One region of the Bradyrhizobium genosp. SA-4 str. CB756 genome, then DNA from elsewhere that is predicted to be linked to it. Evidence: predicted binding sites of a transcription regulator. Region 1 holds the regulator's gene; each other region holds the start of a gene.
What was found. Region 1 encodes LexA, which represses DNA repair genes until DNA is damaged. Its sites were predicted from a motif close to TGTTCNNNNTGTGTTCNG; they were not measured.

Region 2: the regulator LexA is predicted to act here: its motif matches at 2,907-2,924, upstream of BRAGE_RS0135975 (DNA recombination protein RmuC).
Region 3: the regulator LexA is predicted to act here: its motif matches at 1,730-1,747, upstream of recA (recombinase RecA).
Region 4: the regulator LexA is predicted to act here: its motif matches at 5,473-5,490, upstream of BRAGE_RS0126620 (PA0069 family radical SAM protein).

The regions. Positions count from the first base shown of each region.
Region 1 is NZ_KI421499.1:2,797,048-2,804,584, forward strand. Features, by position in the region: gene BRAGE_RS0113770 (GAF domain-containing protein) at 1-623, opposite strand, end outside; gene BRAGE_RS0113775 (hypothetical protein) at 827-1,261, opposite strand; gene BRAGE_RS0113780 (hypothetical protein) at 1,468-1,692, opposite strand; gene lexA (transcriptional repressor LexA) at 1,892-2,593, opposite strand; gene BRAGE_RS0113790 (molybdopterin molybdotransferase MoeA) at 2,770-3,981, opposite strand; gene BRAGE_RS0113800 (hypothetical protein) at 4,214-4,408, opposite strand; gene BRAGE_RS0113805 (HAD family hydrolase) at 4,576-5,205, opposite strand; gene BRAGE_RS0113810 (alpha-hydroxy acid oxidase) at 5,214-6,347, opposite strand; gene BRAGE_RS0113815 (S41 family peptidase) at 6,666-7,537, shown strand, end outside.
Region 2 is NZ_KI421499.1:7,426,293-7,433,829, reverse strand. Features, by position in the region: gene BRAGE_RS0135985 (AmpG family muropeptide MFS transporter) at 1-1,051, opposite strand, end outside; gene BRAGE_RS0135980 (GIY-YIG nuclease family protein) at 1,243-1,545, opposite strand; gene BRAGE_RS0135975 (DNA recombination protein RmuC) at 1,676-2,875, opposite strand; gene def (peptide deformylase) at 3,047-3,574, shown strand; gene fmt (methionyl-tRNA formyltransferase) at 3,779-4,714, shown strand; gene truA (tRNA pseudouridine(38-40) synthase TruA) at 4,827-5,564, shown strand; gene dapE (succinyl-diaminopimelate desuccinylase) at 5,723-6,889, opposite strand; gene BRAGE_RS0135950 (DUF805 domain-containing protein) at 6,886-7,537, opposite strand, start outside.
Region 3 is NZ_KI421499.1:1,478,713-1,486,249, forward strand. Features, by position in the region: gene BRAGE_RS55715 (hypothetical protein) at 1-134, opposite strand, end outside; gene BRAGE_RS54285 (hypothetical protein) at 474-626, shown strand; gene BRAGE_RS0107160 (hypothetical protein) at 739-930, opposite strand; gene recA (recombinase RecA) at 1,839-2,927, shown strand; gene gcvP (aminomethyl-transferring glycine dehydrogenase) at 3,216-6,080, opposite strand; gene gcvH (glycine cleavage system protein GcvH) at 6,239-6,607, opposite strand; gene gcvT (glycine cleavage system aminomethyltransferase GcvT) at 6,618-7,537, opposite strand, start outside.
Region 4 is NZ_KI421499.1:5,458,536-5,466,072, reverse strand. Features, by position in the region: gene BRAGE_RS0126640 (glycosyltransferase) at 1-377, opposite strand, end outside; gene BRAGE_RS0126635 (RMD1 family protein) at 712-1,551, shown strand; gene BRAGE_RS0126630 (acetate/propionate family kinase) at 1,684-2,877, opposite strand; gene BRAGE_RS0126625 (phosphoketolase family protein) at 2,886-5,300, opposite strand; gene BRAGE_RS0126620 (PA0069 family radical SAM protein) at 5,512-6,678, shown strand; gene BRAGE_RS0126615 (VOC family protein) at 6,702-7,157, shown strand; gene BRAGE_RS0126610 (ribonuclease HII) at 7,232-7,537, shown strand, end outside.

The DNA.
Region 1 (7,537 bases):
AGGAATGTCAGAACCCAGGTCTTCTCAGTGCCGGCTCGGTAGGGGATGCCGACGCCGAGGTTGATCCCGACTTCGGCCGCGTCCTCCCAGCGCAGAAAGCTCTTGGCGTTGTGCAGGTCCTTGATGATCAGCGGCAGGCCCGCTTTCCAGGTGCGTCCGGGCAGGCCGAAGCCGCGCGGAAACCTGGTGTGGCGGGAGTTGAACTCGAACATGTCGGCGGTGCCATAGTAGCCGTCGACGAGCCTCATCTCGTGGGACGTATCGGCGTCGTTGTGCCAGAGCTCGATGGCGCCGACATGCGCCTCGTCGTCGCCGCAGAACAGCACCATCACCGCTTGCAGGAATTCGCCTGCAAAGACCGGCACCGCGACGCCGCAGGTGAGACCGGCTGCAAGGGCTTGGTCGGTCCGTTTGAAATAGGAGTTGGCGAATTTGGTGAGGATCACCGGGTGGCCGGACGCCCAGGCCTTGCCGGGGAGCCCCTCGTCATATCCGAAGTGCAGATCTTCGCTCACAGCCCTGAACGCGGACAGCCCTTCGCCGTAGAGGCCGCCGCCGAATTCCAGACGCATGCGCGTCCTGTCGGGCACCCAGAGTTCAACGACACGAATGAAGGTTTTCATCGAGTCCGTCCGCCGTCCCAAGCCGGAACAGCATCGGCCATTTGCCTGTGAAACGGACGTTCAAAATTCAGGCAGCGCCGCGCAAACTTCGTGCGACGGGAAGGTGGGATATCGAGAGACACAAACAACACCACGTCGCCGGCCGCGGCCGGCGATGGCGATCTCAATTCCGGGCTCCGACCTGGCGGCCGGGGATATCTGCTTCAACCGATCGGCAGACGCGGCGTCGTCGGGCGGTTCTCGGCACTGACCTGCGGCTTGTGCTCGCGCTCGCCGAGCGGCTGGGTCACGGGCAGTTGCAGCACGGTTGCCTGCTGGCCTTCGACGAGCTGAGTCACCAGCACGTATTTGCCGTCGGGGAATTCGATCGCGTCATGATGGCGATCGGGAATGTGCGGATCAATCTTGCCGAACTTGCCGACACGCGAGTTGACGGTGCGCGTCCAGATCCAGCGATTGTCGTAGCGGACGTTGTCGGCGAAGGCGAGCTCCGTTCCCGGCAGCAGGCAGACCGCGACGGTCGGATCGGCCGCGGAGGCAAAGCCGCGCGTCGAGGTGCCGCGGAACGTTGTCGTCACGATCGTCTCGCCGACCTCGGCAGGGCGCGATGCGACGGCATGCAGGCTGTAGTCACACATCGTGGGTGCTCCTCATGCGGAGATAGCAACCCGCGCCTCTGTCTTACGAGGCGCAGGCCTCTATCAGAGTGGAAGCATCATAGCGTCTGCCCGGTTATAGGCAAATCTGCGGCTCGCTGCCGCAGCGTGCGATCACATTATCTTTCCCGAATCCCCCGGGAACAAAGCCTGCTTTCGTGCATTCGGTGGGCGTATCAGTGGCCAGCTCAGCGGCCAGCCGGCGCCGACCAACCGGAGTATGGCCAGACCGGTTGCGATGGTTGCGTGAGCGCATTGCGCGCGTTGCGGACTTGCTCGCTCATTGCCGTTTCCTTGGCCGTCTCCTTGGCCACGTTCTTACGGGCATGGCGGTGCGATGGTGCGGCAACGGCTTGCGATGCTGATGCTGCGATCAGCGCCGCTGCTACTGTGCTCAGGATGATCTTGCGCATGGCATCTCCTCGAACCGAAAGCCTTTCCGAAGCGGTGCTGCTTCGTGCGGCGTGGCGAGGATGTAGCGCCGGAGGAGGGGCCGGATAATCTGCGCGAAACCAGAAAGACTATCCAGCGCGAGCGGACAATCATCCGCTCCGATCTCTAGTCGGCGATGCCGATCGAAGCGCGCGGACAGCGCGCCTAGTACTTGCGGTATCAGTACTTCCGATAAAGCCCGATCAGCTTGCCCTGAATCTTGACCCGGTTCGGCGGAAGGATGCGCACCTCATAGGCCGCATTGGCGGGCTCGAGCGCGATCGAGGCGCCGCGGCGGCGGAAGCGCTTCAAGGTCGCTTCCTCGTCGTCGATCAGCGCCACCACGATGTCGCCGGTGTCGGCGCTCTCGTTGCGCTGGATCAGCGCCATGTCGCCGTCGAGGATGCCGGCTTCCACCATGGAATCGCCGCGCACTTCGAGCGCGTAGTGCTCGCCCGAGCCGAGCATATCGGGCGGGACGCTGATGGTGTGGCTGCGGGTCTGCAACGCCTCGATCGGCGTGCCGGCCGCGATCCGGCCCATCACCGGCACCGCGACGGGACGCTCGCCCTCGTCCGCAGGCGGGCTGGAGGTCGTGCGGACCTTGCCGAGATTGCCCTCGATGACGCTCGGCGTGAAGCCGCGGCGATTGCCGGCGGCCGCCTGCAGCTCGGGCAGCTTGATCACCTCGATGGCGCGGGCGCGGTTGGGCAGGCGGCGGATGAAGCCGCGCTCCTCGAGCGCGGTGATCAGGCGATGGATGCCTGATTTCGAGCGCAGATCGAGCGCGTCCTTCATCTCGTCGAAGGAGGGCGGTACGCCGCTTTCCTTCAGTCGCTCGCTGATGAACCGCAGGAGCTCGTACTGTTTGCGCGTTAACATCTCGACCAAAATCCCCCGGTTGATGTCGTTCGATTCCGAGACGCTGAATTCAGCGATAAGCCGCTGCATGCTCGAAACAAATCATGAACGGACACTATATGTTCGATACATGTTCCGCAACTGCTTAATTTACCGTGAACGCGACAAAGTTCGCGTCACGCGTGTGGCCAGCGCGTTCAGACCGGCAGGCGCAGCACCTCGCAAGGTGTGCCGGCTTCGGCCTTCGGCGCGAACGGCGCGCGCACGAGAAGTGCCTGTGCCGCAGCGAGATTCGCAAGCAGCGAGGAATCCTGGTGATTGACGGGAAGGGCGATCAGCGTGCCGTCGTCGCGCGTCTCCAGGCGTGCGCGCAGATAATCTTCGCGCTGGTCGTTGGCGCCGACGTCGCGGCCCAGCACCGCGCGCTCGCGGCGATGGTGAATCACGGAGCGGCCCGACAGCGCCCGAATCAGCGGCACCATGAACAGGAAGGCGCACACATAGGATGACACGGGATTGCCGGGCAGGCCGATCACGCGCATCGCCGCCAACCTTCCATGCATCATCGGCTTGCCGGGCCGCATCGCGATCTTCCAGAACGTCATCGCGGTGCCCTCGGCCTTCAGCGCCTGCTGGACCAGATCGTGGTCGCCGACCGAGGCGCCGCCGGTGGTGATCAGGATGTCGGCGCCGCTCGCGCGGGCGCGGCGTATGCCCGCGGTGGTGGCGTCCAGGGTATCGGCGGCAACACCGAGATCGACGGTATCGGCGCCCTCGCTGCGGGCGAGCGCGTGCAGGGCATAGCCGTTGGAATAGACGATCTGGCCGGGGCCAGGCGTGGTGCCCGGCATCACCAGCTCGTCGCCGGTGGCGAGAATCGCGACCTTCGGGCGGCGGTGGACGGGTAGAAACGGGTGATTCATGCCGGCGGCGAGCGCGAGGTCGCGCTCCGTCAGCCGGATGCCCTTGCGCAGCAGCACGTCGCCCTCGCTGAAATCGACACCGGCGGGGCGGATGTGTCGTCCCGTCACGGCCGCTTCCTTGATCGTGATGCGCCTGCCGTCCGCAACCGTGTCCTCCTGGATCACGACCGCGTCTGCGCCGTCGGGAACGACGCCGCCGGTGAAGATCCGCACGGCTTCGCCGGCGCCGACCGATCCTGCAAACGGCCGCCCCGCCGCGACCTCGCCGATCACGGTGAGCTGGGAATCGATCTTGGCGGCGTCGGCCGCACGCACCGCATAGCCATCCATCGCCGACATCGCCTGCGGCGGCTGGGTGCGCCGCGCCGCGACGTCGTGGGCAAGCACGCGCTGGAAGGCCTGGTCGAGGGCGAGCATTTCTTCAGGCAGCGGCTCTGCGCCGGCAAGCACCGCGGCAAGCGCGTCAGAAACCGGCATCAGGGCCACGGGTGAAAACTCCAGCTGCGCCCCGTTCGGGCAAATCGGCGGCGAGAGTTCTAGCCGAGTGCAGGCGCAGAGGCAAAAAGGCGATCACGCAGGATGATTCATCCTGCGTTGTCCGCTCTGCAGTGAGGGATAGACGTCAAGTCCGCCGCGGCATGATCCAGAAGGCGAGACAGACCGGGACGAGGATGGCCATGGCGAGGACGAGAAGGACGAGTGCCACGGCCAGCATCGGTCAACTCCCCGGCTGCTCGTCCGGACTGACGTCCGGCGCTTTGGGACTCTGATCCTTGTCGGGCAGCGGATCGGCCTGCGATTTCAGGTCGGCGGCCTTGCTGATCAGCTTGGCGGAGAGCTCAGAATCCGAGGTGGTTCTGGCGTATTTCATCAGCAGCGAGGCCTGCTTGGTGAGGTAGGTTTTGCCCAACACGACGATAAGCCTGATGTAGAATTCCCAACGGACTCATGAGTCCGGAAGCCGGTATTCGTTCCGGGAACTCCGTACAAAATTGCACAAAGTGATTGGGTTCCTCATTTTGCGCCAAATTAGGTCCAGCACCGGCGCGCCCCAGCGACGGGCCGAACCGGCCCCCAACGTCAAACCCCGAGTGCCTTCAAGGCGTTCCCGACATCGGTGGGCGAGGTCACATGCACCGCGGTCAAGCCGCGGGCGCGGGCTCCCTCGATGTTCTCGGCAAGATCGTCGAAGAATACGATCCGGTTGGCCGGCACGCCGATGGCGGCCACGACATGGTCGAAAGCCTCCGCGTCCGGCTTGCGCAGGCCGATGCTGGAGGACAGGTAGACCTCGCGGAAATGGCCGAGCAGGTCGGCATATTCCTTCGAGAAATAGTCCACGTGCGGCCGGTTGGTGTTGGAGAAGGCGTAGAGCGGCATTTGCCGCGCCGCGCGCGGCAACAGCTCGGCAATGTCTGGCATCTCGCCGGCGAAGACCGCGTTCCAGCCCTCCAGGAACTGCGCGTCGGAAATGCCGATCCCGAGTGAGGTGCGCAGCGAGGCGAAATAGTCCTCGTCGCTGATCTTGCCGACCTCGTGCAGCCGGTAGGCCTCGTCGCGCACATAGCGCGCGACGATGGCTTCGGGCTTGCAGCCGGCATGTCCCGCCCAGCAGTCGATCGCCTTGGAGAAATCGATGTCGAGCACCACGCGCCCGAGATCGAACAGAAGCGCATCGGCGCTGCCGGGAGAGAGCGAGGTCACCTGCATCCTTTCATTCAGTACCGGTAGGGGTCGTGATCGAACAGCGGGAACGCGCTGAACACGCCCGGCGCATTGGTCGCGGTCGCCGGATGCAGGCAGGACTTGCTGACCTCGGCGAAGGATGTGGCGCCCAACAGGCCGAGGCAGCGCAGCACCTCGTCCTCCAGCAGTTCCAGCATCCGCGTGACGCCGGCTTCGCCCGCCGCCGCCAGCGCCCAGCATTGCAGCCGGCCGATGCCGACGAGGTCGGCGCCCGCCGCGACCGCCTTGACGATGTCGGTGCCGCGGCAGAAGCCGCCGTCGACCATGATCTTGGCGCGGCCCTTCACGGCCTCGACGATCTCAGGGAGCACATGCATGGCGCCACGACCGTGATCGAGCTGGCGCCCGCCATGGTTGGAGACGTAGATCCACTCGACGCCATGGTCGAGCGCGATCAGCGCATCCTCGGCGGTGGCGATGCCCTTGAGGATCAGGGGTATCTTGAACTTGTCCTTGATCATCTTCACGGTCCGCCACTCCAGGCCCTTCTGGTAGTCGCCCCCGGTGGCGCGCAGGCGGCTCTCGCGAACATAGCGCTTGGCGATGTCACGTTCGCGACGGCTGTAATGGGCGGTGTCCACGGTCAGGCAGAACGCGGCGTAGGCGTTCTTCTCGCTCCTGGCGACGACATCGGCGACGAAGGCATCGTCACCGCGGACATAGAGCTGGTAGAGGCGCAGCGCATCGGGGGCAGCCTCGGCGGTCTTCTCCAGACCAGGCTCCGACACCGAGCTCAGCATATGCGCCGCACCGAAGGTGCCGGCCGCGCGCGCGACGCTCGCGGCGCCATCGGGGTCAAAAATCTCGAGCGCGCCGACCGGGGCCAGCACCACCGGCAGGCGCATCCTGCGGCCAAACTGCTCGACCGAGCCGTCGACCTTGCGGACGTCACGCAGCACGCGCGGGCGGAAGGCGATCTCGTCCAGCGCCATGCGGTTGCGGCGCATCGTGGTCTCTGTCTCGGCGGCGCCGACGATGTAGTCCCAGGCATTCTGGTTGAGGTTGGCACGCGCCTTCCGGACGAATTCGTGCAGATTTTGGAACGGCTCGTTGCTGGCGCCGAGTTCGACGTTCCGTTCCGGCCGGATGCGGGGTGCTTCGTTCATTGTTATCCTCCCGAGAATTTGAAGCCTTGTCTCATCGCCTTAGCCCGTCCGGACCTGCAAAACCATCCTAAGATCGCATACCTGCGAGGCGTGGCCCATCCGACCGATTCCGCTTTGCTTGAAACGATTTCGGAACGTTGCCAAAAGTTTAGGTCTCGGGCCAAGGCTTTTTGGCGAAGGGATTTTTGCCATGCACCCGCCAGCGTGGCAGCCCGGCCATGAAGAAACCTGAATGGTGTTGTGAGAAGCGGGCTGGATCGCCATTTGCATGGCGGCTTCCAGACCTCCAAAGAGAACCGCCAGCTAAGAAGGCCCTCCATGCGGAAATCCCTGCTGTTCCCCCTGGGCGCGCTCACCGGAGCGTGTCTGACCCTTCTGGTAGCGAGCCCCCATGGCGGCGTATGGGCGGCACGGGCGGCAGCGAGCGCGGATGATGCGTATAACCAGCTCAACCTGTTCGGCGAGGTCTTCGAGCGCGTGAAGGCGAGCTATGTCGAGAAGCCCGACAATGCCAAGCTGATCGAAGGTGCGATCACGGGCATGGTGACATCGCTCGATCCGCATTCGCGCTACATGAACGACAAGGCCTGGACCGAGATGCAGGAGACCACCTCCGGCGAGTTCGGCGGCCTCGGCATCGAGGTCACGATGGAGGAGGGCCTGGTCAAGGTCGTCTCGCCGATCGACGACACGCCGGCATCCAAGGCCGGCATCATGTCCGGCGACCTCATCGCCAAGATCGACGGCGAGGCCGTGCAGGGCATGACGCTCGAGCAGGCCGTCAACAAGATGAAGGGGCCGGTCGACACCAAGACCAAGCTCACGATCGTGCGCAAGGGCGCGGATGCGCCGCTCGATGTCGCGATCACGCGCGAGATCATCCACGTGCGCCCGGTGCGATTCCATGTCGAGAATGGCGACATCGGCTATATCCGCGTCACTTCGTTCAACGAGCAGACCACCGACGGGCTGAAGAAGGCGATCGCCGCGATCTCCAAGCAGGTCCCGCAGGAGAAGCTCGTCGGCTATGTGATGGACCTGCGCAACAACCCGGGCGGCCTGCTCGACCAGGCCGTGTCGGTATCGAGCGCCTTCCTGCAGCGTGGCGAGGTCGTCTCGACCCGCGGCCGCAATCCGGAAGAGACTCAGCGCTTCACCGCGCATGGCGGCGACCTCACCAAGGGCAAGCC
Region 2 (7,537 bases), 4.6 Mb from region 1:
TGCCGACCACGGCGAGCCAGGAGAAGGACAGGTTGGCGAGCGCCTGCACCACGCCGCCGATCCAGAGCGATGTCGCCAGCGAATAGCGCCGCGCGACAAAGCCACCGGCGAAGCCGCCAATCAGCGTCGCTGCGAGGCCGACGCCCTTGACGATCGCCGCATAGTCGTTGCGGGTGAAGCCGAGGTCGATCACGAACGGCGCCGTCATCGTGCCGGAGAACGCATCGGTGAACTTGAACAGCACGACGAAGGCGAGCGCCGCGAGCGCATCCTTGCGCGATAGGAACTCCGAGAAGGCGCCGATCGCCGCATGCAGCACGCGCGTGAACGCGGTCTCGGCCTGTGTCACGGCTTCCGCCCGCACCGATTGCTCCGGCTCGGTCGCGGCCAGCGCCGTGATCGTTCCGATCAGCACCATCGCTGCCATCACTACATAGCCCCACATCCACGCAGAGGGGCGCGGGATGCCGGTGTCCTCGAAGCCGGAGACGATGAACAGCGCGCCCGCGGTCGAGACCAGCATGCCGATGCGATAGGCCGCAACGTAAGCGGCCATGCCGGCGGCCTGCTCGCTCTCGGGCAGGCTCTCGACGCGGAAGGCGTCGACGACGATGTCCTGCGTCGACGATGTCGTCGCCACCAGCAGCGCGCCGAGCGCGACGTAGAACGGCGAGCGCGCGGGATCGGTCATCGCCAGCAGCAGGATCGCGATGATCAGCAGCAATTGCGAGAACACCAGCCAGCCGCGCCGCCGTCCGAACGCGCGCGTGAACAGCGGCACATGCAGCGCGTCGACCAGTGGCGCCCACAAAAATTTCAGCGTGTAGGGCGTGCCGACCAGCGCGAACAGCCCGATGGTCTTGAGATCGACCCCAGCCTCGCGCATCCAGACCAGCAGCGTCGATCCCGACAGCGCCAGCGGCAGCCCGGAGGAGAAGCCGAGGAACAGCACGATCAGCACCCGCCGTTGCAGGTACACGGCCAGGCTCTCGCGCCAGGAGGTCGCAGGGGCGGGGCTAGCGGCGGGGGAGGTCACCTCGGGTGCAGTCATGGGGTGGTGTTAGCAGATTCTGGGGAAAAAGACTCTGGTGTGCGGTGAGAGGGGAAAGCCCGCGGCACCCTCAGTGTCATCGTCCGCGAAGGCGGACGATCCAGTAAACACCAGCGTCTCGGTTCAACCACAATCGCCGCGGCGTACTGGATACCCCGCCTTCGCGGGGTATGACAGCGCGGCGAGGTATGTCATGGTGGGCCGGCGATCCCGGGATAAGGATCATCCCAGTTTGGGTTGTGCTGCTCGATCAGTCGAATCTTCCAAGCCCTGTTCCACTTTTTGAGCCGCTTCTCCCGCTTGATCGCGTTCTCGGGATCATCGAATTGCTCGAAGTAGACAAGCCGGGCGACGTCGTACTTTTCAGTGAAGCTCTCGATGAGTTTGGACTTGTGCTGCGTCACGCGGCGGATGATGTCGTTCGTGACGCCGATATATAGCGTTCCGCCGATCCTGCTGGCGAGAATGTAGACGTAGTAATGGCGTGCGCTCATGCCAGCCTTCACCCCTGTCATCGTCCGCGAAGGCGGACGATCCAGTAATCACCAGCGTCTCGATTCAATCACGACTGTCACGGAATACTGGATGCCCCGCCTTCGCGGGGCATGACAGTGTGCCTCTATCTCACTCCCCCGCCTGGAGCTTCCGCGGAAACAGCTCCGGTGCGCCCGTCGCCACCAGCCGCGGGCCTTCCGGCGCATCGGTCTTGCTGAAATCGAGCTCCTCGATTCTCCCCGCGCGCTTCTCGATCTTGTCGGCGGAGATCAGCACCTGGCGGACGTCCTCGTTCACGTCGGCAAAATGCTTTTGCAGCTTCAGCACACGGTCGCGCAGGCGGCCGAGATCGTCGCCGAGCTTGATCACCTCGGTGCGGATCTGGTCGGCGGCATCGCGCATGCGCGCGTCCTTCATGATCTGCTGCATCACCTGGATCGCCAGCATCAGGAGCGAGGGCGAGACCAGCACGACGCGAGCGCGATAGGCCTTCTGGATCACGTCGTCGAAGCCGTCGTGTATCTCGGCATAGACCGATTCCGACGGCACGAACATCAGCGCCATCTCCTGGGTCTCGCCGGCGACGAGATATTTTTCCGCGATGTCGCTGACATGCTTCATCACGTCGCCGCGCAGCCGCTGCGTGGCCACGCGCCGCTCCTCGTCGGTGCGGGCGTCGTGCAGCGCGGTCATCGCCTCCAGCGGAAATTTTGCGTCGATGCAGAGCGGGCGCTGGTCGGGCAGGAACACGACGCAGTCCGGCCGCTTGCCGGTCGAGAGCGTGAACTGGAACTCGTAGGAGCCTTTCGGAAGTCCGTCCTGGACGATCGCCTCCATCCGCGCCTGGCCGAAGGCGCCGCGCGACTGCTTGTTGGCGAGCACGTCGCGCAAGGTGGTCACCTGCGTGGTGAGGTCGGTGAGGTTCTTGTGCGCGTTGTCGATGATGCCGAGCCGCTCGTGCAGCGCGCGCAGGCTCTCCATGGTGTTGCGGGTCGAATGTTCCATGGACTGGCCGACGCGGTGGGTCACCGAATCGAGCCGCTCGTTGACCGCCCGCGCCATCTCGGCCTGACGGCCGGCCAGCGCCTGGGTCATGGCATCGACCCGGCCGGAGGCCTCAGCTTGGGCGTGCAGCACCTGGGCGAGGCGCTCCTCGAGCTCGTCGGCACGGATCGCATGCGCCATGGCAAGTTCCGCGCCGCGCCGTCCCGAGCGAGTGATCACGACCGCAATCACAACCAGCAGGATGAGGACCAGCGCGCCGAAGCCGATCAGCGCATCGATGGTGCGCACCGGCCAGTCGCCAGCCATGAAAATGATCTCGCTCATGCCAGCCCTTCTAACCGATTCGCGCTCGGTCGCGAACGAAGGGGGAACGATTTCGGTAAAGAACTCCTTAGGTTTTATGGTTAACGAAACCTGAAGTTTTATCGTGAGCGGAGCGTGAGCCGGGTTCCTGGCCGCATTGACCGCATCCGGCGCGCGGCTTAAATCGCCGCCATGGCCCTACGAGAAATCATCATCCTGCCCGACAAGCAGCTGCGCCTGGTCTCCAAGCCGATCGAGAAGGTCACGCCGGAGATCCGCAAGCTTGCCGACGACATGTTCGAGACCATGTACGACGCGCCCGGAATCGGGCTTGCGGCGATCCAGGTCGCGCAGCCGCTGCGCCTGATCACCATGGACCTCGCCAAGCCCAACCAGGACGGCGAGACCAAGCCGGAACCGCGCGTGTTCATCAACCCCGAGATCATCGCCTCCTCCGAGGAGCTGTCCACTTACGAGGAAGGCTGCCTGTCGATCCCCGAATATTACGAGGAGGTCGAGCGCCCTGCGAAGGTGCGCGTGCGCTTCACCGATCTCGACGGCAAGCTGCATGAGGAGGACGCCGAAGGCCTCTACGCCACCTGCATCCAGCACGAGATCGACCATCTCAACGGCGTGCTGTTCGTCGACTACCTGTCGAAGCTCAAGCGCGACCGCGTGATGAAGAAGTTCGAGAAAGCCGCCAAGCGCGCGGGCGAGTGAGTCTCTAATGCTGCTCCGCATTCCCTGCGCTCCCTCCCCCCTTGCGGGGGAGGGCGGGGGAGAGGGGTAGCCCCGGCGGAAGTCCATCCGTCATCTGAATTACGTGCGTGCCGCGAACGCTTGTGCCGAGAGAGCGCGTCGTGTGGCACCCCTCTCCCTAGCCCTCCCCCGCAAGGGGGGGAGGGAACGCAGCGAGTTCTGTTGATGCCCCTCCGCCTGATCTTCATGGGCACGCCCGATTTCTCCGTGCCGACGCTGCTCGAGCTGGTCGCGCACGGCCACGAGATCGCGGCCGTCTACACCCGTGCGCCGAAACCGGGCGGACGGCGCGGGCTGCAATTGCAGCCGACCCCGGTCGAGGAAGCCGCGCGAAAGCTCGGCGTGCCCGTGCTGACGCCGAAGACGCTGAAGACAGAGGAAGCGCTGGAAGAGTTTCGTGCGTTCGACGCCGATGCCGCCGTCGTCGTCGCCTACGGCATGATCCTGCCGCAGGCGATCCTCGATGCGCCAAAGCTCGGATGCTACAATCTGCACGCTTCGCTGCTGCCGCGCTGGCGCGGGGCGGCGCCGATCAACCGCGCGATCATGGCAGGCGATGCCGAGAGCGGCGTGATGGTGATGAAGATGGATGTCGGCCTCGACACCGGCGACGTCGCCATGGCCGAGCGGCTTCCGATCACTGACACCATGACCGCGCTCGATCTGCACGATCGCCTCTCCCGCCTTGGCGCCGACCTGATGGTGCGTGCCATGGCCGGGCTCGACCGCGGCGGGCTCCAGCTCAAGCAGCAGAGCGAGGACGGCGTCACCTATGCGGCCAAGATCGACAAGGCCGAGGCACGGATCGACTGGACCAAGCCCGCACGCGCCGTGCTCCGCCACATCCACGGCCTGTCGCCGTTTCCCGGCGCATGGGCCGAGCTTGACGGTGTCAGCGAGAACGCGCGCGTCAAAATCCTGCGATGCGAATTGGCGAAGGGCGTGGGTTCACCGGGCGCGGTGCTCGACGATCACCTCACCATCGCCTGCGGCGAGGGCGCGATCCGCATCATCGAGCTCCAGCGCGAAGGCAAGGCCCGCATGCAGGCCGCGGACTTCCTGCGCGGCGTGCCCTTGAGGGCGGGAGCTAAATTCACCTAGTCAACTCGTCATACGCGGGCTTGACCCGCGTATCCATCTTCTAACAAAACTCCTTCTTGGGCGATGGATTGCCGGGTCAAGCCCGGCAATGACGCCGGATAAAGCTGGATCGATGCCCCGATACAAGCTCACCATCGAATATGACGGCGCGCCGTTCTTCGGCTGGCAGATCCAGGACACGCTGCCGTCGGTGCAGGGCGCGCTGGAAGCGGCGGTGAAGGCGATGACGGGCGCGGATCTGCGCGTGCACGGCGCCGGCCGCACCGATGCCGGCGTGCATGCGCGCGGCCAAGTCGCGCATGTCGATGTCGAGAAGCAGTTTCCGCCAGGCCGTTTTCGCGACGGTCTCAATGCGCATCTGCGCCCGCATCCGATCGCGGTGCTCGAGGCCGAGATCGTTCCTGATACATTCGAGGCGCGCTTCTCCGCCGTGAAACGGCATTACCGCTACCGCGTCATCAACACCCGCGCCAATCTCGCGCTCGATGTCGGCCACGCCTGGCGCGTGCCGCGCAAGCTCGACGCCGATGCGATGCATGCGGCAGCAAAACGCCTGCTCGGCAAGCACGATTTCACCACCTTTCGCGACACCGAGTGCCAGGCCAAGTCGCCGGAGAAGACGCTCGACCAGCTCGACGTGCTGCGCGATGGCCGCGAGATCACCATTGTCACCTCGGCGCGCTCGTTCCTGCACAGCCAGGTCCGTTCGATGGTGGGCTCGCTGGTCTGGGTCGGCGATGGCCGCTGGACCGCGGACGACCTCTCCGCAGCTCTCGCCGCCCGCAACCGCGCCGCCTGCGGCATCGTGGCCCCGGCGGAGGGGCTGTATCTGATGAAGGTGGATTATTAGCGCGCAGGCGCGCGCTCTCGCGTCACCCGCGGTGTCATGCCCCGCGAAGGCGGGGCATCCAGTACGCCGCGGCCCCTCGGTTCTATCGCTGCTGTCTCGGAGTACTGGATCGCCCGCCTTCGCGGGCGATCCAGTGGTGTGCTGGGCGAGAGCAGCGCCTACCCAAAATACCGCGTCAAAATCCCGCGATAGACCTGCGTCAGCTTCTCCAGATCCGTCACCGGCACGCGCTCGTCGACCTGGTGCATGGTCTGGCCGACCAAGCCGAACTCGATCACCGGGCAATAGCTCGAGATGAACCGTGCATCCGACGTCCCACCGCTCGTCGACAGCTCCGGCTTGCGTCCCGTCACCTCCTCGATCGCGGACACCGCAAGATCGGTGAACGGGCCGGGCTTGGTCACGAACACGTTGGAGTTCGAGGGCTCCCAGACGATGCGGGCCTTGATGCGGTTGCCGCAGGCCTTGGCGAGGCGCGTCTCGACCAGCTCGCGCAGGCTCGCCTGGGTGTGGTTGTCGTTATAGCGGATGTTGAATTTGGCACGGGCCTCGCCGGGGATGACGTTGCTCGCCTTGTTGCCGACGTCCACTGAAGTGAATTCGAGATTGGAGGCCTGGAACTGCGCGCTGCCATGGTCGAGCGGCTCGTCGGAGATCGCGACGATCAAGCGCGAGATATCCGGCACCGGATTGGAGGCGCGGTGCGGATAGGCGACATGGCCCTGCACGCCGTCGACATAAAGCGTGCCGGATTGCGAGCCGCGGCGGCCGACCTTGATGGTGTCGCCGAGCGTCTCGACGTTGGAGGGCTCGCCGAGCACGCAATGATCGAATTTCTCGCCGCGCTCGGCCGCCCACTTGAGCAGCTTGATGGTGCCGTTGATCGAGACGTCTTCCTCGTCGCCCGTGATCAGGAACGAGATCGAGCCCGTCCCGTCCGTGCGCAGCTTGCCGGCATTGGCAGCGAGATGCTCCAGCACAGCTGCGACCGAGCAGGCGATGCCGCCCTTCATGTCGACCGCGCCGCGGCCGTGCAGATAGCCGTTCTTCACCTCGCCGGAAAACGCGCCGACGCTCCATGCACTTTCGTCGCCCGGCGGCACCACGTCGGTATGGCCGGCGAAGGTGATGTGCGGCCCTTCTGTGCCGATCCGCGCATAGAGATTGTCGACGTCGGCGGTGCCTTCTTCGCTGAACGTCACGCGGTGGCAGGTAAAGCCGGCGGCGGTGAGGGCTCTTTCAAGCACCCCCAGCGCACCGGCGTCGGCCGGGGTTACCGAGGGACAGCGGATGAGATCGCGGGCAATCGAGAGAGCATCGGTCATGCGTTCCGCTTAACATGCATGCCGCCGGGTGGGCTAGCGCTGGGCGGCACGAATTCGAGCTCGCTCTGCTGGTCCCAGCTTTTTGCAGGGGTGGCGGGTGCGAGGCTCTCCTCCTCGTGCTGGGCAAGTGGATCGGGGCCGAACCGGTTGTCGCCCGAAGTGCCGGGCATAATGAACATCTCTACGAGGCCCCACAGCCACAGCGCGTGGACGGCCCAGTCGAACGGCACGAACCAGCTGGCGGCAGGCAGCCGATCCGAGAAATAGAACAGCAGGTTGGGGATGAAGGCGAATGGGATGATCCACCAGCCGCTTCGGTCGCGATCGTGCAGTCGCTTGATCGCGGTCGCAAGGGAGATCCACAGGAACAGCGATGCGCCGAGAATCCGTAAGGTCAGGCTCGCGCGCTCGGTGGATGACAGCAGTCGATGGCGTCGTGGGTCGATGATTTCGAACAGGCCGTCGAAGCCAAAGTCGAAATCGAAGTCGACATTGAACTTGAATTTAACGGATTTGGCCCCGTCCGGGATACTGATGGCCTGATCGACGATCCCCAGCAACGCAGCCAGCAGCGCGACGATCAGCAGCGCCTGCCATAGCAGCGCACGGTTGATGCGGCCGTCGAAGCGGAAGAAGTACCAGGTCCAG
Region 3 (7,537 bases), 1.3 Mb from region 1:
AGCTCGGCGGCGCGCTCCTCGCGGTCCTTCTTGCGGAACTCGTTTTCCTTGCGCTCGAACTTCGCCATCTCCTCGAGCGCCGCCTCGAGGAAATGATTGCGCCTCGCCGCATCGTGGTGCGTGTCTTCCGCCATGACAGAGCTTCCCCGTTAGAGCGGCCCCGTCCCGACAAAGCCGGTAACCGCGCAAAGGTTCGGTGCCGCAGGATTGCGGATTTATGACGGCGGCCGGCGGCTGCGTCTTTGCTGCGCATCAGCTTCAATGGAAGAGGGGGCACGGCAAGATTGAATCTTCCGTCAGGCCCAAAGAAGGGTTGCGAGCCGGGCTAACCTCGCGATGAGATCCGCTCGAATGCCCTAAAGCGCGATGAGATCAGGATGAGTCATCATCGCGCTTTGGCTTGTTGTTTGCGCATGATCTTTTCGGAAATCCGCTACGCACTTTTCCGGATCATGCTTTAGCGAGAGGCGCACATGAGCGAGAAGGATGTCGAGCACAACTGCCCCGAATGCGACGGGACGGGCCGGGAAAGCGGCATGAAGCCGATGCACCTTGGTGAGAAGGTCGAGTTTCGTCCCTGCACCAGATGCGGCGGACCGGGAAAAATCAAAGAGGCCGCCGGCTGAGGCGGCCTCTCGCCGTCCTTGAGCCGGAAAACCGCTTCGCACTTTTCCGGAAAGATCACGCGTGAACAACAACCTGAAGCGCGATGACGATTCATCCAAATCTCATCGCGCTTTAGTGGCAGGGCTTGCCCAGCATCTGCGCGTAGCGGCTGTGGCAACCGTCGTGCAGCTGCCACCGCTTCGTGATTTTCATGCCGACCTTCGGAGCGCCCGACGACATCGGACCGCACGATGCGTGGGCGCAAGCCGCCGCCGAGCCGGCGAACACGGCCAGCGCGAGCGCGATCTTGATCATCGACTTCATGTCTCCTCCTGAGATTATCTACGTCTCGTAGCGCTACACATGTAAGCGTTACCATTTGTAGCATTTAAATACAAGCTCCCACCGCTTGATGGCCGGCGCTTTAGCCAGAGGAGCAGGGCACCTCAAAATTCAACTTCAGGAGGCTCGAAAGGCCGCGATCTGCGGTGCGCTCCTATCAGGACACCCGGCAAATCGAATTAGGACAGTGGAAGTTTTCACGGGCGAAGCAAAAACGCCGCCCGCTTAAATCGAGCGCGGGCGGCGGCTTTCCAGCCCCGGGTGGGAATGAGCAATTCCCCGGTGACGGTTAGTCTGCACAACCTATGCCAAGGTTTTGTGTCATCTAACGGGACACCCGCGCCAAGCCGACAAGGCTACCGCTGAACGTTCCCGTCGCAATTTGGATGAGGACTGAAAGAGGTCTCCAACTCAGGCGGTCTTACTCCTCATTCTCTTCTTCTGGCGGCGGATTGAGTCTGTTTCCAAGGAATGTGCTCGGAAGCGGAAGCCGGAGCAGTTCCATCGAGCGTCTGCAAATCTGCTGGGTTCGCTCGATTTCTGCGGCGATTAGAGCGGTCTGAACGGCGATTCGGTGGGAATAGTCCGGCATAGCGGCGCTCCCTGGTAGCAGGCGGGAGCGCTCTCGGTCTCTCAGCCACCGACGCCTACGGGCAGAGCCGAAGCCGGTGATGCGGCCTCAACGACCACCGGCCGCATTGGTTCAAAATTGAACTTAGGACACTCGCTAGAACAAACTGGGACACCGGGGGTCAAATACGGACAGCACCCGAATTCGCAAAAGAACATATTGCGAACATAGAACAGATAGGGTACATTACTTTTATCGACGACCCGCCGCCCAATCGTTTGTCCCACACGCGAATCCTCGCCATAAGGAGCACGACCCAATGTCCGCCACTGCCCTGCGTATCGTCGAAGGATCTTCCATGGACAAGAGTAAAGCCCTGGCTGCCGCGCTCTCCCAGATCGAGCGCCAGTTCGGCAAGGGATCGGTGATGAAGCTCGGCAAGAGCGACCGCTCCATGGACATCGAGGCGGTGTCTTCCGGCTCGCTCGGGCTCGATATCGCGCTCGGCATCGGCGGTCTGCCGAAGGGGCGCATCGTCGAGATCTACGGGCCGGAATCCTCGGGCAAGACCACGCTGGCGCTGCACACGGTGGCGGAAGCACAGAAGAAGGGCGGCATCTGCGCCTTCATCGACGCCGAGCACGCGCTCGACCCGGTCTATGCCCGCAAGCTGGGCGTCAACATCGACGAGCTCCTGATCTCGCAGCCCGACACCGGCGAGCAGGCGCTGGAAATTTGCGACACGCTGGTGCGTTCGGGCGCGGTGGACGTGCTGGTGGTCGATTCGGTTGCGGCGCTGGTGCCGAAGGCCGAGCTCGAAGGCGAGATGGGCGATGCGCTGCCGGGCCTGCAGGCACGTCTGATGAGCCAGGCGCTGCGCAAGCTGACGGCCTCCATCAACAAGTCCAACACCATGGTGATCTTCATCAACCAGATCCGCATGAAGATCGGTGTGATGTACGGCTCGCCGGAAACCACGACCGGCGGTAACGCGCTGAAGTTCTATGCCTCCGTCCGTCTCGACATCCGTCGCATCGGCGCGATCAAGGAGCGCGACGAAGTGGTCGGCAACACCACGCGCGTGAAGGTGGTGAAGAACAAGCTGGCGCCGCCCTTCAAGCAGGTCGAGTTCGACATCATGTACGGCGAGGGCGTCTCCAAGATGGGCGAGATCCTCGACCTCGGCGTCAAGGCCGGCATCGTCGAGAAGTCGGGCGCCTGGTTCTCCTATGACAGCCAGCGTCTCGGCCAGGGCCGCGAGAACGCCAAGGCGTTTTTGAAGGGCAACCCCGACATCACCGCCAAGATCGAGACCTCGATCCGCCAGAACTCCGGCCTGATCTCCGAGCAGATTTTGGCCGGCACGCCCGAGAGCGACGCCGACGGCGAGGAGCCGGCGGAGGAGTAAGACTTAACGCGAAGAGTTTTCGCGAGGAGCGGGCGCTGAGGACGTTGAGTTGCCGACGTCTTCAGTGCCCGTTTCGTTTTGGGCGTGACAGTGGGGTGGCACGCACCTCACCAACGAACGGCTCTGCGATGGGATCGCGAAAAACCGGTCATTGGTTGCGCCCTAGAGGCACATTCAAAGCCGTAGGGTGGGCAAAGGCGCGTAGCGCCGTGCCCACCATATTCCAACGTGCCGAAAGGTGGTGGGCACGCTTGCGCTTTGCCCACCCTACGAAACCTCCGTTGCATCTTACTCCGCGGCTTCCGCGTAATCGCTCACCGGCGGGCACGAGCACACGAGGTTGCGATCGCCATAGACGTTGTCGACGCGACCGACCGGGCACCAGTATTTGTCAGTACGCGAGACGCCGTCGGGGAAGCAGCCCTCAGCGCGGGTGTAGGCGCGCTTCCAGTCGTCGTCCGCGATGTTGTGCACGGTGTGCGGGGCGTGGCGCAGCGGCGATGCTTCGATCTTGAAGCGGCCGGCCTCGACCTCGGCGATTTCTTTCCGGATCGCGATCATGGCGTCGCAGAAGCGATCGAGCTCCGCCTTCGATTCCGATTCGGTCGGCTCGATCATCAGCGTGCCCGGCACCGGGAAGCTCATGGTCGGGGCGTGGAAGCCGTAGTCGATCAGGCGTTTTGCGATGTCGTCGACGGTGACGCCGCTCGTCGTCTTCAGCGGACGGGGATCGACGATGCACTCATGCGCGACGCGGCCCCTCGCGTTCTTGTAGAGCACCGGGAAGTGCGGATCGAGGCGCGCTGCGATGTAGTTGGCATTGAGGATCGCGATCTCGGTGGCGCGCTTCAGGCCGTCGCCGCCCATCATCAGGATGTAGATGTAGGAGATGGTCAGGATCGAGGCCGAGCCGAACGGCGCGGCCGAGACCGGGCCGACCGGGGCATCCGCCTGCGTCGCCGGATGGCCGGGCAGGAATGGCGCCAGATGCGCCTTCACGCCGATCGGGCCCATGCCGGGGCCGCCGCCGCCATGCGGGATGCAGAAGGTCTTGTGCAGGTTGAGATGGCTGACGTCCGCGCCGTAATCGCCGGGCCTGCTAAGGCCGACCTGCGCGTTGAGGTTGGCGCCGTCCAGATACACCTGGCCGCCATGGCCGTGCACGATGTCGCAGATCTCGCGGATGTGCTCCTCGAACACGCCGTGGGTCGACGGATAGGTGATCATGACAGCGGCGAGGTCGTTCGAATGCTTTTCCGCCTTGGCGCGGAGATCATTGACGTCGACGTCGCCGTTCTTCTCGCAGGCGACCACCACCACGTCCATGCCGACCATCGCGGCCGATGCCGGGTTGGTGCCGTGGGCGGAGGAGGGGATCAGGCAGATCTTGCGGTGGCTCTCACCGCGTGCGGCGTGATAGCCGCGGATCGCAAGCAGGCCGGCATATTCGCCCTGCGCACCGGAATTGGGCTGGAGCGAGATCGCGTCATAGCCGGTGATGTCGCACAGCCACTTCTCCAGCCGGGCGAACAGCGCATGATAGCCGGCCGCCTGCTCGCGCGGCACGAACGGGTGCAGCGAGCCGAATTCCGGCCAGGTCAGCGGCATCATCTCGGTGGTCGCGTTCAGCTTCATGGTGCAGGATCCCAGCGGGATCATGGCGCGGTCGAGCGCGAGGTCGCGGTCGCTGAGCTTGCGCATGTAGCGCAGCATCTCGGTCTCCGAGCGATGCGCGTGGAAGACGGGATGGGTGAGGAAGTCGGTCGTGCGCTTCAGCGCCTCCGGCAGCGCCTCGCGCGTGGTCGCGTCGATCTCGGCGTAGGAGAGCTGGCCGCCGAAGGCGCGCCACACGGCTTCCACGGTCGCCGGCGTCGTCGTCTCGTCGAGCGCGATGCGCAAATTGGTCTCGCTGACGCCGAGATTGATCTTCTCGGCCGCTGCGCGCGCGATGATCTCGGCGCGCTTGGCGCCGGCATCGACGCTGAGCGTGTCGAAGAAGCTTTCTGATTGCAGCGCAAAGCCGAGCTTGCGCAGGCCCGCCGCGAGCACGGCGGCGCGGCGATGCACGTTTCGCGCGATCTGCGAAAGGCCATCGGGGCCGTGATAGACCGCATACATCGAGGCGATCACGGCGAGCAGCACCTGCGCGGTGCAGATGTTGGAGGTCGCCTTCTCGCGGCGAATGTGCTGCTCGCGGGTCTGCAGCGCGAGGCGATAGGCGGGAGCCCCGCGCGAATCCACCGACAGGCCGACGATACGGCCGGGCAGCGAGCGCTTCAGCGCATCGCGCACCGCCATATAGGCCGCGTGCGGTCCGCCATAGCCCATCGGCACGCCAAAACGCTGCGCCGAGCCGATAGCGATGTCGGCCCCGAGCTCGCCGGGCGAGGCGAGCAGCGTCAGCGCCAGCAGGTCGGCGGCAACGATCGCGAGTGCGCCCTTGGCCTTCAGCGCTGCGATCGCGGGCCGGAGGTCGCGCACCGCGCCGGAGGAGCCCGGATATTGCAGCAGCGCGCCGAGCACGTCCGCCTTGTCGAGGTCGGTGAGGGGATCGCCGACGACCAGATTCCAGCCGAGCGGCTCGGCGCGGGTGCGCATCACAGCCAGCGTCTGCGGATGCACGTCCTTGTCGACGAAGAAGGCCTTGGCCTTGACCTGCGAGTGCCGCTCCGCGAGCGCCATGGCTTCGGCCGCGGCAGTCGCCTCATCCAGCAGCGAGGCATTGGCGACGTCGAGCCCGGTGAGGTCGCAGATCATGGTCTGGAAGTTGAGCAGCGCCTCCAGCCGGCCCTGGCTGATCTCGGGCTGATAGGGCGTGTAAGCCGTGTACCAGGCCGGATTCTCCAGGATGTTGCGCTGGATCACCGCGGGCAGGATCGTGCCGGAATAGCCTTGGCCGATCAGCGAGGTGAAGACCTGGTTCTGCCGGCCAAGCTCGGTCATGTGTGCGATCGCCTCGGTCTCGCTGAGCGGCTTGCCGAGATCGAGCGGGGCGGCCTGCCGGATCGAGGCCGGCAGCGTCTCCCCCATCAGCGCATCGATGCTTTTGGCGCTGACGGCTTCGAGCATGGCGGTGACGTCGCGTGCGGAGGGGCCGATGTGGCGGCGAACGAAGGTGGCGGTGTCGCCGTTGGATTTGCGGTGCGCGGTCATCATGGGTCCTCGCTAGGAGTTGCTGTCATCGCCCGCGAAGGCGGGCGATCCAGTACGCCGCGGCCTCTCGGGTCTAGCCGAACCGGCTGCGTTTACTGGATGCCCCGCCTTCGCGGGGCATGACAGTGAGTGTGGGGCGGCGGCTCGGCTCATGATCTTCACGCCGTATGTGCCTTGTAGGCGGCTTCATCCATGAGGCCGCCGAGCTCGCTTTTGTCGGCAATCTTGATCTTGAAGAACCACGCCTTGCCTTGCGCGTCCGAGTTCACCAGCGCCGGCTCGGCGGCGAGGGCATCGTTGGTCTCGAGCACTTCGCCCGTAACAGGCGCATAGACGTCGGAGGCGGCTTTCACGGATTCCACGACGGCGGCGGCTTCGGCCTTCTTCAACGCGCGGCCGACCTTGGGCAATTCGACGAACACGACGTCGCCGAGCTGCTGCTGCGCATAATCGGTGATGCCGACGGTGGCGACATCGCCGTCGATGGCGAGCCATTCGTGGTCGGAAGTGTACAGCGTCGTGGTCATTGTCTTGTCCTCAGCGTTTGTAGGTGTTTTTCACGAAGGGCATGGCGGCGACGGTGAGCGGCAAACGTTGCCCGCGCACCTCGGCGAAGATTTTTGTGTCGAGCGCGCTCAGGGCCGCGGGCACATAGCCCATCGCCACCGGCGCATTCAGGCTCGGGCCGAAGCCGCCCGAGGTGACTTTTCCGATCGGCTCGCCGCCTGCGCTATCGGCAAACAGCAGCGCGCCCTCGCGCACCGGCGCGCGGCCCTCGGCGCGCAAGCCGACGCGGCGGCGGGATGCGCCGTGATCGAAATGCGCGAGGATCTTGTCCGCGCCAGGAAAGCTGCCGGCGCGTGCGCCGCCGCTGCGACGGCTCTTCTGCACCGACCATTCCAGCGCAGCTTCGACCGGCGTCGTCGCGGTGTCGATGTCGTGGCCGTAGAGGCAGAGCCCGGCTTCGAGCCGCAGGCTGTCGCGAGCCCCCAAGCCGATCGGCATTACGTCCGGGTTTTCCAGGAGTGTTTTGGCGAGACGTTCAGCGTCGGCCGCGGGGACTGAAATCTCAAAACCGTCCTCGCCGGTGTAGCCGGAACGCGAGACGAAGCAGTCGAGCCCGGCAACCGTGTGCGGGCCGGCGTCCATGAACTTCATGGCGGGCGCCTCTGCACATAATTTCGCCAGTGCTGACTCCGCCTTCGGGCCCTGCAGCGCGATCAGCGCGCGGTCTTCAAGCGAATCGATGATGCAGTCGTCCGAGAGATGCGCGCGCAGATGCGCCTCGTCAGCGTCCTTGCAGGCGGCATTGACGACCAGGAACAGGTGGTCGCCGAAATTGGCAACCATCAGATCGTCGAGAATCCCGCCGTCTTCATTGGTGAACTGGGCGTAGCGTTGCCGGCTAGGTGCAATCGCCACGATATCCTGCGGCACCAGCCGTTCCAGCGCGCGGG
Region 4 (7,537 bases), 2.7 Mb from region 1:
CCGGTATCTGCGTAAGGCGAGCGGGCATAACGGAAAACCGCTGCACGATCCCGTCCGCTGGCGGAGACGGCCTGGATGAACTGGGTGGTCTCCTCGATCCAGCCGGTTTCCAGCACGGCGCCGGCGGGCAAGAACATCAGCCAGGGCGAACGGGCCTGATGCGCACCGGCGGCGAGCGCCGCGCCATGGGAAGATCCCTCGAAGTCGATGAAACGGCAGCCTGCGACGTCGGCAACGCGCTCGATGACGCCGTTGCGGGTGCCGTCGACCAGCAGCACTTCGCGGATGATGCCTGCGGCCGCACCGGGTACCAGCGCGGCCAGAGTTGCGACCGCCGTCTGCTCGACACCTTCGGTCGGAATGATGACGCTCAGCATGATTGAGGCTTCGAGGTCCGCAATTCGGGAGAAGCGTAGCTTGTTATGGCTTTGTCATAAACACGCGGCGTCGCCGAGTGCAACTTTTTGGCGGCGTTCCGCCATGCGATGGTAAACCACGCCCGCCCATCGCTGCTAAATCTGTCCTGCGCGGGGTGGCAATATTGCCCAACGTTTTCGGCGAATTTCGGCTTCGTGAGCTTCAAACGGGGCTGTCTCCGCCGATATGATCGAGGTGAGGATGCTACCGGTCCGCAAGCCCGCATCGGCGGTCTGACATCGACCCTGCGACGGGAAAACCTGCAACCGCCGGCACTGAGAGTGAGATAGTCGAGTGAGCGCCGATCAACTTCCCGTTGGCACCACACCAGCATCGCCGAAGCCGGACGCCGCGCCGACCTTGCGGATCCGCGCCGTGATGCTCGGCGAACGCATCAATCCGTCTGGCCTCGAGCTTGGTGCGCCCGTCTCCTCGACGCCGGCCGCTTTCCGCGTCCATGCCGGCCTCGTCGTGATCTTCCGCTACGGCGTCGTGGTGCTGATCGGTCTGCTGCCGTCGGAAGAGAAGGTGCTGCTTGACAGCCTCAAGTCCCGCGTGATCGGCGAGCTCAGCCCCCATGAGGAGGAGACCGCGCAGGCCCAGCTCTGCAAGGATGAAAATGCCGAAGCGATCCAGCCGGGCGGCCCGATCAACCTCTCGAAATTTTCCGACGAACGGCTGCTGCTGATCGCGGACGCACTCGCCAAAAGCACGTCGCTTGCGCGCGACGAGCGGCGCGTCGCTGCGGTCTTCGATGTCATCGAGCCTTTTGCGCGGGAGCTCGCCGAGAAAGGCCGTACGTCGCGGCGACGCAGGGGCATCCTGCAGCTCATCGGCAACGCGCTGCTCGTCCAGCAGCGCGTCGCCGGCCGCGTCGCGGTTGCCGAGAAGCCCGACGCACTGTGGGAAAAACCGCAGCTCGACCGGCTCTATGCGCGTCTCGAAGATGAGTACGAATTGAAGGAGCGTCTCGACACGCTCGAGCGCAAGCTTACGGTCGTTGCTGAGACGGCCGATGCGCTGACCGACATCATCGACACCCAGCGGTCGCTGCGACTCGAGATTGCGGTCGTCGTGCTGATCCTGATCGAGGTTGCGATCGGGTGCATCCAGATCTTTGCCGGTCTTCACTGAGCGCTGAGCCTGGAAGTTGTTGTGCGCTATGTCTCCGCAAGTCCCGGTATCGTAGTATCGTAGGGTGGGCAAAGGCGCGCTTGCGCCGTGCCCACCACCTTGAATTGGTGGGTACGCTCCGCTTTGCCCACCCTACGATACTATCCCCGTAGCTTGCAGCACCGAGACGCAATGCCGTGCGATCGTCAGCTCTTCGTTAGTCGGAATGATGAAGACATCCACCGTCGAGGCGCCGGTATTGATCCGCTCACGTCCCTTGTCATTCGCCGCCGCATCGATGCGCACGCCGAGCCACGCAAGATGCTCGCCGATCGCGCTGCGGATCTCGCTCGCATGCTCGCCGATGCCGCCGGTGAAGACCAGACACGCAAGCCCGCCGAGTGTGGTCGCCATCATTGCGACCTGCTGCGCTGCACGAAGCGTGAAGAGATCGACCGCCTCCCGCGCGGCAGTCTCGCCGCTTGCGAGCAGCGTGCGCATGTCGGCGGAGATGCCGGAGACGCCGAGCAGGCCCGACTGGTGATAGAGCAGGTGCTGGACGTCTTCGGCAGACATCTTCTCGTGCTGTTGCAGGTAGAGCAGCACGCCGGGATCGATCGTGCCGCTTCGCGTGCCCATCACGAGGCCGTCGAGCGGCGTCAGCCCCATCGTGGTATCGACGCTGCGGCCATCGCGCAATGCGCAGAGGCTCGCGCCATTGCCGAGATGCGCGATGACGGTGCGCTTCGTCGCAAGCACTGGCGCGATTTCCGCGATGCGGCCCGCGACATATTCGAACGAGAGACCGTGAAAGCCGTAGCGGCGGATGCCGCGCGCCTCGAAGCGCCGCGGGATCGCAAAACGGCTCGCCGGCGGCGCCATGCTGTGATGGAAGGCAGTGTCGAAACAGGCGATCTGCGTGAGGTCAGGCTTGATCGCCGCTATGGTTCGGATCGGCTCCAGGCATCGTGGCTGATGCAGAGGCGCCAGCGGAGTCAGTTGCTCCAGCTTCGCGTAGACAACATCCGTCACTTCCACCGGGCCTGAATAGTCCGGCCCGCCGTGAACGATGCGGTGACCCACGGCGCGCAGGCGATGGTCGCCAAAACGATCATCGACGAAGCCGAGCACATCAGCGAACAGATCGCCGCTGTCCGCACCAGATGCTTGCCTGTGTGCTTCGAAAAGGTCTTCGCCGGCAGGGCTCTTCACGGCGAGCCGCGGCTTTGCCTCATGCTCGTCGAGCAGGCCCTTGCAGAGCAGGGTGGGCTCGGCCGCGGAGATATCGAACAGGCCGAACTTGACGCTCGACGAGCCCGAGTTGAGAACGAGGACCGCATCCGACATGGCGGGCGTCAATCGCCGGCTTCGGCCGGCGTGTTGCCGCCGGCGCTGTTTGGCCAGACCCAGTCGCGAACCTCAGGCATGTCCTCGCCGTGCTCGCGCACGTAACGCGAATGCTCGATCAGTCTGTCGCGGAACTGCTGCTTCACCTGCGCGGCCTTGGTCGATAGGCCCGGCACGCGTTCGATCGCCTCGATCGCGAGGTGATAGCGGTCGAGCCCGTTGAGCACGACCATGTCGAATGGTGTCGTCGTGGTGCCTTCCTCGGCAAAGCCGCGCACATGCATGCCGGCATGGTTGGTGCGGTTATAGGTGAGACGGTGGATCAGGTAGGGATAGCCGTGATAGGCGAAGATCACGGGCTTGTCGCGCGTGAACAGGCTGTCGAAGTCGCGGTCGGAGAGGCCGTGCGGGTGCTGCTCGCTCGGTTGCAGCGTCATCAAATCGACGACGTTGACGACGCGGATATTCAGGTCCGGCAGCGCCTTGCGCAGCAGGTCGACGGCGGCGAGCGTCTCCAGCGTCGGCACGTCGCCGGCGCAGGCCATCACCACGTCGGGCTCGCTGTCTGCATCCTCGTTGCCGGCCCAGGTCCAGATGCCGATGCCGGCATCGCAATGCGTCGCGGCCTCCTGCATCGACAGCCATTGCGGCGCCGGCTGCTTGCCGGCGACGATGACGTTGATGCGGTTATAGGTGCGCAGGCAGTGATCGGCGATCCACAGCAGCGTGTTGGCATCCGGCGGGAAATAGATGCGGACGATGTCGGCCTTCTTGTTGGCGACGAGATCGACGAAGCCCGGATCCTGATGGCTGAAGCCGTTATGGTCCTGACGCCAGACATGCGAGGTCAGGAGATAATTGAGCGAGGCGATCGGGCGCCGCCATGGCAGATGCCGCGTCACCTTCAGCCATTTGGCGTGCTGGTTGAACATGGAATCCACGATATGGATGAACGCCTCGTAGCAGGAGAAGAAGCCGTGGCGGCCGGTGAGGAGATAACCCTCGAGCCAGCCCTGGCAGAGATGCTCGCTCAGCACCTCCATCACGCGCCCGTCTTGCGCGAGATGCACATCGTAAGGTTCCGTTGGCTCCATCCAGACCCGCTCGGTCGCTTCGAACACTGCGTCGAGCCGATTTGACGCCGTCTCGTCCGGTCCCATGATGCGGAAGTTACGCGCGTCGGCATTGAGGCGAATGACGTCGCGCAGGAATTTGCCGAGCTCACGTGTCGCCTCCGCCACAACGCTGCCGGGCTGAGACACATCCACCGCAAAACTGCGGAAGTCCGGCAGCTTCAGCTCCTTCTTGAGCAGCCCGCCATTGGCATGCGGATTGGCGCCCATGCGCCTGGTACCGTCGGGGGCCAGCGCCTGAAGCTCGGGGATGAGCGCGCCGCTCTTGTCGAACAGCTTGTCCGGCTCATAGCTGCGCATCCAGTCTTCGAGAATCTTTAAGTGAGCCGGGTTCTCGCGGCAGCTCGCAACCGGCACCTGATGCGCGCGCCAGAAACCTTCGACCTTCTTGCCGTCGACTTCCTTCGGGCCGGTCCAGCCCTTCGGGCTGCGCAGCACGATCATCGGCCAGCGCGGCCGCTCGACCACCTTGCGTCCGTCGCGGGCGTGCTGCTGGATCGAGCGGATGCTGGCGAGCGCGACGTCGAGTGCGTCCGCCATGGCCTGGTGCATCAATTTGGGATCGTCGCCCTCGACGAACAGCGGCTCGTGGCCGAGCCCGCGGAAGAGGTCGCGGATCTCGCTGTCAGGCATCCGCCCGAGCACGGTCGGGTTGGCGATCTTGTAGCCGTTGAGATGCAGGATCGGCAGCACCGCGCCGTCGTGGGCGGGGTTCAGGAACTTGTTCGAATGCCAGGAGGCCGCGAGCGGGCCGGTCTCGGCCTCGCCGTCGCCGACGACGCAGGCGACGATCAAATCGGGATTGTCGAATGCCGCGCCATAGGCATGCACCAGCGCGTAGCCGAGCTCGCCGCCTTCGTGGATCGAGCCCGGCGTTTCCGGTGCCGCATGGCTCGGGATGCCGCCGGGGAAGGAGAACTGTCTGAAAAGTTTTCGCAATCCGTCCGCATCGCGCGCGATATCAGGATAGATCTCGCTGTAGCTGCCTTCGAGATAGGTGTTGGCGACCATGCCCGGGCCGCCATGGCCGGGCCCGCAGATATAGATCATGCTGAGATCAAGCGCGCGGATGACGCGGTTGAGATGGGCGTAGATGAAGTTCAGCCCGGGCGTCGTGCCCCAATGGCCAAGCAAACGCGGCTTGATGTGCTCGGGCCGCAGCGGCTCGCGCAGCAGCGGATTGTCCAGCAGGTAGATTTGCCCGACGGAGAGATAGTTGGCGGCGCGCCAATAGCGATCGAGCAGATCGAGGTCGCTGCTTGCGGCGGCCGATTGTTGTTGATTTGTCATTTTCATGCCGACCCTTCACCGGGGGATCGTCATCAACATTGTTCCAGCGTGATCGATCCCTGGGCCGCATCAAACTGGATCGTCCCGGCAAGCGTGTTGCGTGAGGTCAAAGCCGCGCGCCCGAAATTTGGGCGGCTACTGTGCATGGGGTTGTTTTCGAGTTTTTCGTTTGTGTTCTTGATTTGTTCCTATGCCGTGCTATCTTGGCTTCATGAGTCCAGCAGCATCCTCTCATGCTCTCAAGCACCCGCCGGTCACGGCGCCCTCCGAGCCGGCGGGTGCGGACTCTGATTTTCCCGAGCTCGGCGTCGCCATCGACCGCCAGCGCAGGCGAGGGCGGGGCGCCCAATCCAATGCCAGCGGCCGATATGAGGCCGAGGCCCGCGTCGCCTTCGACGATGGCTGGCAGAGCCTGGAAGATCTGCCGCCGTTCAAGACCATCGTCGGCGTCGACACCTCGCGCAAGGTGATCACCCGCAACGATTCCCCCGACATCGGTTTCGACCGGTCGATCAATCCCTATCGCGGCTGCGAGCATGGCTGCGTCTATTGCTTCGCGCGGCCGACGCATGCCTATCTCGGCCTGTCGCCGGGGCTCGACTTCGAGTCAAAACTGTTCGTGAAGCCCGAGGCGCCGTCGCTGCTCGAGAAGGAGCTTGCCGCGCCCGGCTACGAGCCGCGGATGATCGCGATCGGCACCAACACCGATCCCTATCAGCCGATCGAGCGCGAACGCAAAATCATGCGCGGCATTCTCGAGGTGCTGGAGCGCACCGGCCATCCCGTCGGCATCGTCACCAAATCGGCGCTGGTGGTGCGCGACATCGACATCCTCGCGCGGATGGCGAGGCGCAACCTCGCCAAGGTCGCGCTATCAGTCACCTCGCTCGATCCGAAGCTGGCGCGCACCATGGAACCGCGCGCCTCGACGCCGCCGAAGCGGCTGGAGGCGCTGAAGCAGCTCTCTGAGGCCGGCATTCCCACCACCGTGATGGTCGCGCCCGTGATCCCCGCGCTGAACGATTCCGAGATCGAGCGCATCCTCGATGCCGCCGCCCATGCCGGCGTCAAGGAAGCGTCGTACGTATTGCTGCGGCTGCCGCTGGAGGTGCGCGATCTCTTCCGCGAATGGCTGATGGCCAACTATCCGGACCGTTATCGTCACGTCTTCACGCTGATCCGCGACATGCGCGGCGGCCGCGATTACGACGCGAAATGGGGCGAGCGGATGAAGGGAACGGGACCGATGGCCTGGACCATCGGCCGCCGCTTCGAGATCGCCTGCGAGAGGCTTGGTCTCAACAAGCGGCGCTCGAAGCTGACGACTGATCACTTTGCCAAGCCGAAGCAGAACGGCGAGCAGCTCAGCCTGTTTTGATTGGGAAACGGAAGAGGCGTCGCATGAGCAAGGAACTCCCTCCGCCGGTACCGCGGCTTACTGTCATCACGCTCGGCGTCAGCGACATCCGCGCCAGCATCGCCTTTTACGACGCGCTCGGCTTTGCGCGCCGGCTGAAGGCGACCGGCGAGGCCGTCGCGTTCTACGACACCGGCGGCCCGGTGCTCGCGCTGTATCCCTGGGATCTGCTCGCGGCCGACGCCAAGTTGCCTGACGATCCGAGGCCATCGACCTTCCGCGGCACGACGCTCGCCTGGAACTGCCGGACACGCGAGGAGGTCGATGCGGTGCTAGCCTTCGCGCTTGGCAAGGGTGCTGCTCCGCTGAAGGCGGCGCATGAGACCGATTACGGCGGCTATTCCGGCTATTTTGCCGATCCCGACGGCCATACCTGGGAAGTGGTCGTCGCGCCCAGCATCGAGGTCGGCGAGGACCGGCGGGTGCATCTGGCGGAGTAGCGACGGTCTGAATAACGGGAATTGCGCAGGGTTCCCGGTTGCGCTGGCTGGATCGCTTGCGCACGATCCCGGCCATGATTCGGGACAAGTCCGCCAAGAAGCCGGCCAAAGACGCGCCCAAGGCCAGCGCTGCTGCGAAGAAGGCGGCGCCTGCCAAGGCGAAGGCAGCTGCCGTCAAGGCCGCGCCGGTCCTGCCGGGCAAGAAGGGCATCATCGCGATCGCGCCGCCGAGCTTCCGCCGCGAGCGCGCGCTGATCAAGCGCGGCGTCTGGCCGGTCGCCGGCTGCGACGAGGCCGGCCGCGGGCCGCTGGCCGGCCCCGTGGTGGCTGCCGCCGTGATTCTCGACCCCGATCGCATCCCGCGCGGCATCGACGATTCC